3 regions of the Kineococcus esterisolvens genome follow, and region 3 is predicted to be linked to each of the others. Evidence: predicted binding sites of a transcription regulator. Region 3 holds the regulator's gene; each other region holds the start of a gene.
The links. Region 3 encodes LexA, which represses DNA repair genes until DNA is damaged. Its sites were predicted from a motif close to TCGAACANNTGTTCGA; they were not measured.

Region 1: the regulator LexA is predicted to act here: its motif matches at 1,532-1,547, upstream of ruvA (Holliday junction branch migration protein RuvA).
Region 2: the regulator LexA is predicted to act here: its motif matches at 1,935-1,950, upstream of ACRYR8_RS14165 (DUF6504 family protein).

What each region holds. Positions count from the first base shown of each region.
Region 1 is NZ_JBJLRI010000020.1:44,474-48,485, forward strand. It holds gene ruvB (Holliday junction branch migration DNA helicase RuvB) at 1-858, opposite strand, end outside; gene ruvA (Holliday junction branch migration protein RuvA) at 890-1,498, opposite strand; gene ACRYR8_RS08955 (dienelactone hydrolase family protein) at 1,636-2,340, shown strand; gene ACRYR8_RS08960 (hypothetical protein) at 2,437-3,495, shown strand; gene ruvC (crossover junction endodeoxyribonuclease RuvC) at 3,540-4,012, opposite strand, start outside.
Region 2 is NZ_JBJLRI010000045.1:30,601-34,612, forward strand. It holds gene ACRYR8_RS14155 (DNA polymerase III subunit alpha) at 1-806, opposite strand, end outside; gene ACRYR8_RS14160 (SAV_6107 family HEPN domain-containing protein) at 891-1,349, opposite strand; gene ACRYR8_RS14165 (DUF6504 family protein) at 1,381-1,791, opposite strand; gene ACRYR8_RS14170 (aminoacyl-tRNA deacylase) at 2,122-2,727, shown strand; gene ACRYR8_RS14175 (alpha/beta fold hydrolase) at 2,724-3,707, shown strand; gene ACRYR8_RS14180 (monooxygenase) at 3,718-4,012, shown strand, end outside.
Region 3 is NZ_JBJLRI010000077.1:2,552-6,563, reverse strand. It holds gene ACRYR8_RS18155 (ATP-dependent DNA helicase) at 1-544, shown strand, start outside; gene ACRYR8_RS18150 (aspartate/glutamate racemase family protein) at 607-1,275, shown strand; gene lexA (transcriptional repressor LexA) at 1,300-2,031, opposite strand; gene ACRYR8_RS18140 (LysM peptidoglycan-binding domain-containing protein) at 2,342-2,797, shown strand; gene nrdR (transcriptional regulator NrdR) at 2,973-3,467, shown strand; gene ACRYR8_RS18130 (proteasome assembly chaperone family protein) at 3,525-4,012, shown strand, end outside.

The DNA.
Region 1 (4,012 bases), on a different contig from region 3:
CACCGCCAGCGTCGACAGGCCCACCGGGCCGCCGCCGAAGCGGCGGCACAGCGCGTCCAGCACGGCGCGGTCCAGGCGGTCCAGGCCGCGTTCGTCCACCTCGTAGACCTCGAGCGCGGCGCGCGCCGCGCGGCGGTCCACCAGGCCGGAGCCGCGCACCTGCGCCCAGTCGCGCACGCGGCGCAGCAACCGGTTGGCGATGCGCGGGGTGCCGCGCGAGCGGCGCCCGATCTCGGCGGCGCCCTCCGCGGTCAGCTGCACCCCCAGCAGCGCCGCGGAGCGGCGCAGCACCTGCACCAGCTCCTCGGGCGTGTAGAAGTCCAGGTAGCCGGTGAAGCCGAACCGGTCGCGCAGCGGCGCCGGCAGCAGCCCGGCGCGCGTGGTGGCGCCCACCAGCGTGAAGCGCGGCAGCTCCAGCGGGATGGCGGTGGCACCGGGGCCCTTGCCGACGATGACGTCGACGCGGTAGTCCTCCATCGCCATGTAGAGCATCTCCTCCGCCGGCCGGGCCATGCGGTGGATCTCGTCGAGGAAGAGCACCTCGCCCTCGTCCAGCGAGCTGAGCACGGCGGCCAGGTCGCCGGCGTGCTGGATCGCCGGCCCGCTGGACTGGCGCAGCGGGGCACCCATCTCCGAGGCGACGATCATCGCCAGGGTCGTCTTGCCCAGCCCCGGCGGGCCGGAGAAGAGCACGTGGTCGCTGGTGCCGCCACGGGCCCTGGCCGCGTCCAGCACGAGCGAGAGCTGCTCGCGCACCACCTTCTGGCCGACGAACTCCTCCAGCCCGTGCGGGCGCAGGGCCGATTCCGCGGCGCGCTCGCCGTTGTCGGCGCCCGGCGTGACGATCCGCTCGCTCACGTCGTCCTCCCCCCGCGTCCCGGTGCCCACCTCAGCGCCCCGACAGGTGGCGCAGGGCCGCCCGCAGCGCGGCGGGCACGTCGCTCACCCCGCCGGCGTCCTGAGCGGCCACGGCGTCGACGGCGTCGCCGGCCTGCTTGAGCGGGTAGCCCAGCCCGGCCAGGGCGTCGACGACCTGCTGGCGGCGGGCGTCGTCGGCGTCGGCGGGGGCGGGGGCCTGCTCGAGCGGCGCACCGCTGGGCGGGCCCAGCCGGTCGCCCAGCTCCAGGCAGATGCGCTGCGCGCCCTTCTTGCCGATGCCCGGCACCCGCACCAGCGCGGCGTGGTCCTCGGCGGCCACGGCGGCGCGCAGCCCGTCCGGGCGGTGGACGGCGAGCATCGCCAGCGCGAGGCGCGGCCCGACGCCGGAGACCGTCTGCAGCGCCTCGAAGACCTCCCGCTCGTCGGTGTCGGCGAAGCCGAACAGCGTCAGGGAGTCCTCGCGCACCACCAGGCTGGTCGCGAGCACGCCCTCCTCGCCGACCCGCAGCCCCGCGAGCGTGGCCGGGGCGGCCTGCACGAGCAGACCGACCCCGCCCACCTCGAGGACGGCGGAGTCCAGACGCACCGCGAGCACCCGCCCGCGCACCGACGCGATCACACGACCTCCACCCCCGGCGCGGGGCACGCCCGCGCGAACACCTGTACGAGCCGAGGTTAACGAGCGGGTCCGACAGCGCCGCGAGGCGCGCCGACACCGCCCGCGCGGAGCACGAGCAGGCAGGGCACGATCGCCCCGTGAGCCACGAGCAGCACCGGAACCCCCGGCAGAACGTGACCTTCGAGTCGGCCACCGGCAGCGGCCACGCGCACGGCTACCTGCGCGTGCCCGGAACCGGCAGCGGGCCGGGCGTGGTCGTCGTGCAGGAGTGGTGGGGGCTGACCGACCACGTCGTCGCCGTCGTCGACCGCCTCGCCGCCGACGGCTTCGTCGCCCTGGCGCCCGACCTGTACGGGGGGCGGACCACCCACGACTCCGCCGAGGCCGCGCGCCTGCTCACCGAGCTGCCCGTCGAGCGCGCCACCCGCGACCTGGCCGGCGCGGTGACGTACCTGCTGGAGCGGCCCGAGACGACCTCGCCCACCGTGGGGGCGGTCGGCTTCTGCATGGGCGGGGCGTTCGTGCTGACCCTGGCGGCGCAGCAGGGCGAGCGGGTCGGCGCGGCCGTGCCCTGGTACGGCGTGCCCGGCCCGGACACCGACTACTCGGGCCTGCGCGCTGCCGTGCTGGGCCACTTCGGCGAGGAGGACGCCTCGGTGCCGCTGGAGGGGGTGCGGGCCGCCGCGGAGCGGATCCGCCGGCACTCGGGGGTGGAGCCGACCTTCCACGTGTACCCGGCGCCGCACGCCTTCTACAACGACGAGCGGGCCGGCTACCGCCGCGAGGCGGCCGAACTGGCCTGGGCGCGCACCACGGCGTTCCTGCGCGAGCAGCTCGGCTGAGGGGCCGGCACCCGCGCCGGAGCCCGCAGCGGCACCGCCGCCGGTGCGGGCTCCGGTCGGGTGGCCGACGGCGCGCGGCCGCAGCACAGTGGCGCGGTGAGCCGACACCCCGCGAGCCCCCGCCCCCGCCGTCCGATCCACACCGTCCTCGCCGGTGCCGTGGCCGGCGCAGCCGGCACCACCGTCCTGAACGCCGTCACGTACGGTGACATGGCCCGGCGCGGCCGTGCGCCGAGCACCGTGCCCGAGCAGACGGTCACCGCCCTCGCCGAGCGCCTGGACCGGCCGATCGGCGGCCGCGGTCCCGAGCGCGAGCACCGCACCACCGCGCTGGGCGCGCTGTCCGGCTACGCCGCCGGTGTCGGCGTGGGCAAGCTCGTCGGGTTCGCCCGGGCCGCGGGGCTGCGGATGCCCGCCGGGATCGGCGGCGTGGTCACCGGGGCGCTGGCGATGGCGGCCACCGACCTGCCGGCGCACGCCCTGGGGGTCACCGACCTGCGCACCTGGACGAGGGCGGACTGGGTCTCCGACGCCGTGCCGCACCTCGCGTACGGCCTGACCACCCACGCGACGCTGCGCGCGCTGGACCCCGCTCCCCGGCCCGGACGCACCGCGGTCCTGGACCTGCCGTCCCTCGGGGGTCGCAGCTCGACCGCGCGGCACCCCCGGGGGCAGGAGCCCGCCGCGCAGGGCCGCTCCCACGCCTCGGCGGGCCTGCTGCTGCGCAGCGCGCTGCTGGGCGTGGCGGCGGGCGGGCGCAGCTCCCTGGGTCTGGCCGGGCCGCTGCTGCTGTCCACCGGTGCCGGCGCGCTGCCCGGCGGCGCGCCGGCGGCGGCGCTGAGCTCCCTGGCGGTGGGCGGTGAACTGCTGGCCGACAAGCTGCCCACCACGCCCAGCCGGCTCAGCGCCGCCGGCCTGCCCGTCCGACTGGCCTCGGGCCTGGTGGGCGGGGCCGCCCTGGCGCGGCGCGAGCACGCCCGGGCGGTGCTGCCGGCGCTGGCCGGGGTGACGGGCGCCGTGGCCGGCTCGTACGCGGGGGCGGCCTGGCGCGCGTGGGCCGGGCAGCGGGTGCCGGACGTGGAGGCCGCCCTGGTGGAGGACGTGGTGGCCGCCGCCCTGACCCTGGCGGCCGCGCTGCCGCACCGCCGCGGCTGAACCCCTCTCCCGGTCCGTCGGTCGCCGGACCGCTCCGGCGGCGTTCAGCGCGGCCGGCGAGCCACCGGTCGACGGGCCGCGGCCCGGGCGGCCTCGGCATAGCCGTTGCGGCGCCCGGTGACCAGCGCCCCGTGGGCGGCGGCCTCCAGCCGGGTCGTGGCGGACCCGCGCCACAGGTGGCACAGGGCCAGGGCCAGGGCGTCGGCCGCGTCGGCCGGCCGGGGCGGGCTGTCCAGGCCGAGGATGCGGGTCACCATCGCCGTCACCTGCTCCTTGTCGGCGCGCCCGGAACCGGTGACGGCGGCCTTGACCTCGCTGGGGGTGTGCATCGCCACCGGCAGCCCGCGGCGGGCGGCGGCGACCAGCACGAGCCCGGCGGCCTGGGCGGTGCCCATCACCGAACGGACGTTGGCCTGGGCGAAGACCCGCTCGACGGCCACCACGTCGGGGGCGTGCTCGTCCAGCCACCGCTCCAGCCCCTCGGCGACGGCGAGCAGGCGCTGCGGCACCGGATCGA
Region 2 (4,012 bases), on a different contig from region 3:
GGGACCAGGCGGCGCACCGCGTCGAGCAGGTCGGCCGTGACGGCCCCGTCCGGGGTGGCGTGGCGCACCGCCGCGGTCAGCACGGCCGGCAGGCCCTCCGCGCGGGCCAGCGCCAGGAGGCGGGCGGCGTGCTCGAGGCTGCCCGCGGTGCCGGGCGGGCCGTGGTGGTAGACCACCTCCACGTGCAGGCAGCCCTCCGGCAGCACCTCGCGCCAGCGGCGCAGCACCGCGCGGGCCACGTCGTCGCGGTGGGCCAGCACCGCCCGGCCGACCTCGGAGGCGGGCCCGAGCAGCACCGCGAGCGCGGCCGCCCCCCCGGCGGTGGTGGCGTGCCGGGAGACGAGCGGCAGGCTGCTGACGGGCCGTCCCCGCCGGCCGGCGAGGTGGGTGGCGCTGACCAGGCCGCACAGCGCGGCCCAGCCGTCCCCGGCGCCCACCCCCGCGCCGGCCCCGAGCGCGAGCACGGTGGCACGCGGCAGCCCCGGGTCGACGGCGGTCCCGCCGCGCGCCGGGCCCCGCCGGGCGGCGGTGGAGGGGTCGGCCCAGGGGGGCAGGCCTGCGAGCAGGCCGGTGGGGGTGGTGGCGAGGTCGACGCCGAGGACGGGTGCCAACCCGGCCGCGGTGCAGGCCCGCACGAACTTCACGGCGCCGTACAGGCCGTCGCGGTCGGTGAGGGCGAGAGAAGCCATCCCCAGGTCGGCCGCGCGGGTGACGAGGTCGGCCGGGGTCGACACGCCGTGGCGCAGCGAGAAGCCGGAGGCGACGTGCAGGTGGGTGAAGGGGGTCGCGGGTGCGGTGGCGGGCACGGGTCGTCCTCCGGCGGGTGGTGCGCCCGCGGGGAAGGACGGAGCGGCGGTGGGGGTGGGGGTGGGGGTGGGGTCAGGAGCGGGTCAGCTGGCCAGCGGGTGCAGTCGGCTGAGCCCGAGCCGGGCTTCCACGACGCGGTGGAAGGCCACCGCGTCGGCCAGCAGCGCGTCGGCCGCCGCGGTGTCGACGACACCGGTGCGACCGGCCTCCACGCGGGCCCGCACGGGTGCGGTCGAGGCGAACCGGCGCGACCAGACCTCCAGGTCCGGGTCGAGGCGGGGCAGCATCTCCCACACGCTGCGCGGCTGGCTGCGGCGCGGGGCGGTGGGCCGGCCGTGCACGGCGACGAGCGCGGCACCGGCACGCAGGGCGGACAGGTGGGCGTGCACGTAGCGCTCATCCGGCTCGGGCGCGGCGGCCGCCGCACGCAGCTCGGTCTCGCACCGCTCGAGCAGGTCCAGCGCGGCGGTGGTCAGGGGTCGGGGGCGGTCGGCGGTAACCTCGGGGAGGCCGCCGGGGGAAGAGGCCCTCGGGGTGGTCATCGCGGTTCACCTCTCCGGTGGCGTCCGGACGTCAGTCGCTGACACGCAGCAGTCGCCACGCGCCGTCACCCTCTTGACTACCAGCCGCCTCCGACACCACCTCCGCACCGGAAGCGGCAGTGCCTGCCTGCACGGGGTGCGCCAGGTCGTAGACGCCCGTGCGGGCGCGGCCGACGGCGGCCTCCACGCGGAACACCTCGCGCTCCAGGTCGCCCAGCGCCAGCACCGTGCGCGAGCCGGCTGCGCGCTCCCCGCCGGCCACCGCCCCGCCGTGGAGGGCGGCCACCGCGGGCTGCTCCCACCACGCGCTGCGCTCGCGCCAGCGGCCCAGCACGTGGTGCACGAGGTAGAGCCTGCTGCGCCAGACGAACTGCACCGGGGCCCCCGGCGCTCCCCCCAGGACACCGCACCGCACGTGCACCTCGTCCGAGAACCGTCGCACCGCTGTCTCCCCCTCCGCTCCAGCCGGCGCCGCGGGCCTGCCGCGGCGGGCGAGCCGGGGGAAGCGGCTCTCGCAGCGCGCCCGGGGCGCGGGCCGCGGGGCTTCCCCTCCCCCCGGACCGCGCCGCCGAGCGGCCACGGCGTTCGAACACCGGTTCGAACGCTCTTCGAAGCTACACCACCCGCTGCCCCCGGCGTCAACGGACCGAGCGCCGTCCACAGGGACCGCGGGGGGCAGCGGGCTGTGTTCCCCGCGCTGCGCCGCAGCGGGTCCCGGCACCCCGTGCGTTCGACGCGACGGCGGGGCGCGCCGCGCCTACCGTGGTGGTGCATGAGGTGGACGACCGCCGGTCGCGCCCCCGCCGCGGGCGATCTCCTCGTCGCGCCCCCGCAGCAGGAGCCCGCACCGCCGCAGCCGCCCCCACCGGCCCCCTCCACCACGGCCGCCGCGCCCGCGCACCCCGCCGACGTGCACCCGGCCGTGGCCGCCACCGCCCGCGCGCTGGCCGAGCTGGACGCCGGCGGGCAGGTGGTGCTGCTGCCGCCGGGCCCCCGCACGGCGGCGGACGTGGCCCACCACCTCGGCGTCCCGGCCGCCGCCGTCGTGCGCAGCACCCTGCTGCGCGCGCCCGGGGACCGGCTCGTCCTCGTGCTGGCCTCCGGCGCCCACGAGCTCTTCCCCCCGTCGCTCGCAGCGGTGCTGGGTGTGCCGCACCTCGAGGAGGTCCTCGAGGCCGAGACGGTGCGGCGCACCGGCTCGGTGCTGGGGTCGACCTCCCCGGTGGGGCTGGCCGATCCGCTGCCGACCTACGTGGACGTGACGCTGGCCGTGCACCCGGTGGTGTGGGTGCCGGCCGGGCACCCGCGCGCGGTGTTCCCCACCCGCTACGACGAGCTGCTGAGGCTGGCGGGGGCGCACCCGGTCGAGACCGGTTGAGCACGCTGCTGGAGGGCCTGGCGGTCCGGGAGGTGACCAGCGCCGGCGCGGACGCGCCCCGCGTGCTGCTGGTGCACGGACTGGGGGGTGCGGCGAGCACCTGGTCGCTGGTGGCACCCGCCCTGGCCCGCGACCACCGCCTGCTGCTGGTGGACCTGCCCGGGCACGGGGACAGCCCGCCGCCCGCGCCGGACGAGGGGCCCGGCGCCATGCGCGCCGCCGCGCTGGGCCGGCGGCTGCGGCGCGCGGCGGCGCGGCTGCGGGCCGTCGAGGGGCGGGCGGTGCACCTGGTGGGCCACTCCCTGGGCGGCTGGGTGTGCCTGGAGGCCGCCGCCGCCGACGGCGCGGGCGACCCCGACGCGGGGACGGGTCCGCAGGGCCCGGCGGTCGCCAGCGTGGTCGCCCTGGCACCCGCGGGGCTGTGGGCCAGCCCTCGCCGCCGCCCGCCGCTGCTGCCCACCGGTCAGCGCTTCGCCCGCTGGTACGCCGGCGCCGCGCCGCGGCTTCCGTTCGACCCGCTGCCCACCCGCTGGGGCCGCACCCTGGCGTTCGCGGCCACCAGCGCGGCACCGCGCGCCCTGCCCGCGGCGCTGGCGCGCGAGGCGGTGCTCTCGGTGGCCTCCGCGGCGGGCTACGCGGCGGCGGACGCCGGGCTGGCCGCGGGCGCCTTCACCCGCGGGGCCGACGTGCGGGTGCCCGTCGCGGTGGTGGCCGGGCGGCGCGACCGGGTCCTGCCCGCCACGCACCTGCTGCGCTCCAGCGCGCCACCGCACGCGCGGTGGCTGGAGTGGGAGCGCTGCGGGCACGTGCCCGCCTGGGACCGGCCCGCCGACGTCGTCGAGCTGGTGCGCCAGCACGTGCGGGACGCCGAGCGGGGTGCGCAGCACGACACCGGGCAGGACGCCGGGCAGGACGCCGGGCACGACGCCGGGAGGACCGGCGGGAGGACCGGTGGGCGCGGCGGCGCGGGGCCCGCGTAGCGTCGCGCGGGTGCCCGTCCCCCCCGCCGCGGACGCCCCCGCCCTGGTGACCCTGGACGTGTGGGGCGTGGCGCCCCGCGCCGTGCCGGGCGCGCTGGCCCGGATGGCCCTGGACCGCCCGGCGCTGGCCCGCACCCCCGGGGTGCGCTTCGCGAAGCTGCTGGGCACCGGGAACGGGCGCACGTTCACCACGCGCGACGCGGACCCGCTGCGCTGGGCGGTGCTGGTGGCGTGGGCCTCGGCGGCGGACGCGGCGGCCTTCGAGTCCTCGACGACGGTGCGGGCGTGGCGGCGGCTGTCGCGCG
Region 3 (4,012 bases):
CGCAGGTGGGCGCACCCTGGGCCTGTTCTCCTCGCGCCGGGCCGCCGAGGAGGCCGCTGCCGGGGTGCGCGAGCGCACCGGCCGCACCGTCCTGTGCCAGGGCGACGACCGGCTTCCGCGCCTGGTGCGCCGGTTCGCGGACGAGCCGGCGACCTCCCTGTTCGGCACCCTGTCGCTGTGGCAGGGCGTGGACGTGCCCGGCGCCGGCTGCCAGCTCGTGGTGATCGACCGCATCCCCTTCCCCCGCCCGGACGACCCGCTGATGTCGGCGCGCGCCCGGGCCGTGGACAGCGCCGGCGGCAACGGCTTCCTGTCGGTGTCCGCCGCCCACGCGGCGGTGCGGCTCGCGCAGGGCGCGGGGCGGCTGGTGCGCGCGGCCGGCGACCGCGGCGTCGTCGCGGTCCTCGACCCGCGCCTGGCGACGGCCCGCTACGGCGGCTTCCTGCGCGAGAGCCTCCCGGCCTTCTGGCCCACCGCCTCGCCCGAGGTGGCCCGCGAGGCGCTGCGCCGGCTGGACGCCGCCGCGGCTGCGCCGGGCGGGTGAGGATCCGGGGCGGACAGGCCCCGGGGGCTGACCGCGCAGCCGTCACCTGGCATCCTCGGTCCGTGGCCACCGTCGGCTTCCTGCACACCGCGCACGCCCACGTGCGCGCCTTCCGCGACCTCCTGCACCAGCGCGACGACACGGTCGACGACCGGCACCTGGTGGACACCGGGTTGCTGTCCGGCGCCCGCGAGCACGGCGCGGCGAGCGTGCGCGCGGCCCTCGCCGACCGGCTGCGGCGGCTGGTGGCCGAGGGCGCCGACGTCGTCGTGAGCACCTGCTCGGAGACGGGTCCGGAGGCCGAGCGCGTCGGCGCCGAGGTGGGCGTGCGGGTCCTGCGCGTGGACCGGCCGATGGCCGAGGCCGCGGTGCTGGCCGGGCGGCGCATCGCCGTCGTCAGCTCGCTGCCGCAGGCGCGCGCCACGGTGCTCCCGCTGCTGCAGGAGTCGGCCGCCGCGACCGGGAGGACCGTCGAGCTGGTCGACGTGCGCTGCCCGGGCACCTGGTCGGCCTTCGAGGCCGGGGACGTGGTGACCTACGTCACCTCGGTGGCCGAGGTGGTGCGGCGCTGCGTGCGCGCCGCGTTCCCGCCGGTGGACGTGGTGGTGCTCGCGCAGGCGAGCATGGTCGACGCCGCGCCGCTGCTGCGGGACCTGGGCCTGCCCGTGCTCACGTCGCCGCGGCTGGCGGTCGAGGCGGCGGTGGAGCTGGTGGTACCGGTCGGCCGCTGACGGGCGCAGCCCCGCGGGTGCCCCTCAGAGGCTGCGCAGCACCGCCGTCACGCGCCCCAGGACCACCGCGTCGTCGCCGTCGATCGGCTCGTACAGGTCGTTGCGCGGAAGCAGCAGCACGTGGCCGTCCCTGCGCTGCAGCACCTTCACGGTGGCTTCCCCGTCGATCATCGCGGCCACCACGTCGCCGTTCTCGGCCGTGGGCTGCTGGCGCACGACGACCCAGTCGCCGTCGCAGATCGCCGCGTCCACCATGGAGTCGCCGACCACCCGCAGCATGAAGTGCTGCCCGGCGCCCACCAGCTGAGCGGGCAGCGGGAAGACCTCCTCCACCAGCTGCTCGGCGAGGACGGGGGCGCCGGCCGCGATGCGCCCGACGACGGGCACGTACGTGACGGCGGGCCGTTCGTCGGCGGCGGTGGCCCCCTCGCCGGCCACAGCGCCGTGCGCCGGCGCAGGGGCGACGACCTCCAGGGTGCGCGGGCGGCGGGGGTCCTTGCGCAGGTACCCCAGGCGCTCGAGGGTCTTCACCTGGTGGGCGACACTGCTGGGGCTGGTGAGCCCGACCGCCTGGCCGATCTCGCGCATGCTGGGCGGGTACCCGCGGCGCTCCACCGCCTCCCGGATCGTCTCCAGGACCCCGCGCTGGCGTGCTGTGAGCCCCCCGCGGTCGGGGTGGCCGTCGGGCAGCTGGTGCACCGACGCCCCGGCCGCGCCGGGGTCGTCCCGGTCCTCGCCGTGCAGCAGGTCCGTCACGTCCACTCCCCGTCGTCCCACGAGCACCGCGGCGTCCCGCGGCTGCGATCACGCTACTCGGGCGGGCCCCGGACCTCAAACACGTGTTCGAACGTGTCGCGCCGTGCCCGAGGTGCGCCGGAGGGCGCCGGGGCGGCGGGCCGTGTCGGGGGCGGGTGGCAGCGTGCGCACGCCGCCCCCCCCGCGGGGTCGCGCGCGCCGCGCGCCGGTCGTGCGCGGGGCTTGCGCACCCCCCGCCGGGCGGTGGTAGAACAGCCCCGCCCGTTCGAACACCCGTTCGACCGGGCTCCCGAGCCGGAGGTCCTCACCCGTGAGCAGCACCGCCCTCGCCCTCTCACCCCTGGCGCCCGGCCACCGTCCCGTGCGCGCCCGCCGGGCCCCCGGGGGCCGTCCGTCCCCCGCGGTGCGCTGCGCCGCCGCAGCCCCCCGCGGGCCCGTGCGCCGTCCGTCCCGCGCCCCGCGCCGGGCCCTGCGGCTGACGCGGCGCGGACGGCTGGCCGCCACGTGCACGACGGCCGGCGTGCTGGCCGGCGTGGTCCTGGCGGTGTCGGCGGCGGTGGGCGGGCCGGCCGCCGCGGGCGGGGTGCCGGGGCGCGCCCCGCACGTCCTGACGGTGCTGCCCGGGCAGACCCTGTCGGAGATCGCCACCGAGCTGGCGCCGGGGGAGGACTGGCGGGAGGTGGCCGCCGAGATCGCCGAGGTCAACGGCCTGTCGTCGCCGGCCCTGCGCGCGGGGCAGCGGCTCACCCTCCCCGAGCTGGACTGATCGGCGCCCGGCCGTGCGTGGTGTCCACAGCAGCCGGGGGCAGGTTGCCGACGCCGACACCGGCGACGTACCGTCACCCCACGATCAGGACCCTGGGCCGCCCCCGGGGACGGCGCCGCCCGCCCGGGCGGGGTCCGGGGCGGGCGGCCGGGGCGCCGCGTGGGAGGAACCAGGGGTGCACTGCCCGTTCTGCCGGCACGCCGATTCGCGCGTGGTCGATTCGAGGACCACCGAGGACGGCAGCAGCATCCGCCGGCGCCGCCAGTGCCCCAACTGCTCCAAGCGCTTCACCACGCTGGAGACCGCGAGCCTGGCCGTGGTGAAGCGTTCCGGCGCCAGCGAGCCGTTCAGCCGGGCCAAGATCGCCACCGGTGTCCGCAAGGCCTGCCAGGGGCGCCCGGTCAGCGAGGACGACATCGCGCTGCTGGCGCACCGCGTCGAGGAGGCCGTGCGCGCCCAGGGCGCCGCCGAGATCGACGCCCACCAGGTGGGTCTGGCCACCCTGCCCTTCCTGCGCGAGCTCGACGAGGTCGCCTACCTGCGCTTCGCGTCGGTCTACCAGGCCTTCGACTCCCTCGCGGACTTCGAGGCGGCCATCGAGCAGCTGCGCGCCGAGCGCAGCGCCGCGCTCGAGCGCGCGGACGGTGCGCCGGCGGCCGTGCGCGGCTGACCGCGGCCGCGCGGGCCCTGGGTCGGCACGCGGGCCCGGCGGGGCGAGAATGGGCCCATGCTGGATCCCGGGTCGCTGTACACCCTGCAGGGCACGCCGCCGGCGCTGGTCGAGCCCCACCTCGTCGTCGCGCTGTCGGGCTTCGTCGACGCCGGCAGCGCCGTGCGGCTGGCGGTGGGGCACCTGCGCGACGTCTGCGAGCACGAGGTCGTGGCCACCTTCGACGTCGACCAGCTGCACGACTACCGGGCGCGGCGCCCCACGATGACGTTCGCCGGTGACCGCTGGGCGGACTACGAGGCCCCCGCCCTGCAGCTGGAGCTGCTGCGCGACGCCGAGGGCTCGGCGCTGCTCCTGCTGAGCGGGCCGGAACCGGACGTGCAGTGGGAGCGCTTCACGCGCGCCGCCTGGCAGCTCGCCGACCGCTTCGGAGTCCGGCAGACCGTCGTGCTCAGCGCCGCGCCCACGGCCGTCCCGCACACCCGCCCCAGCGGCGTGACGGCCAGCGCCAGCCGCCCCGAGCTGCTGGAGGGGTACCGCACCTG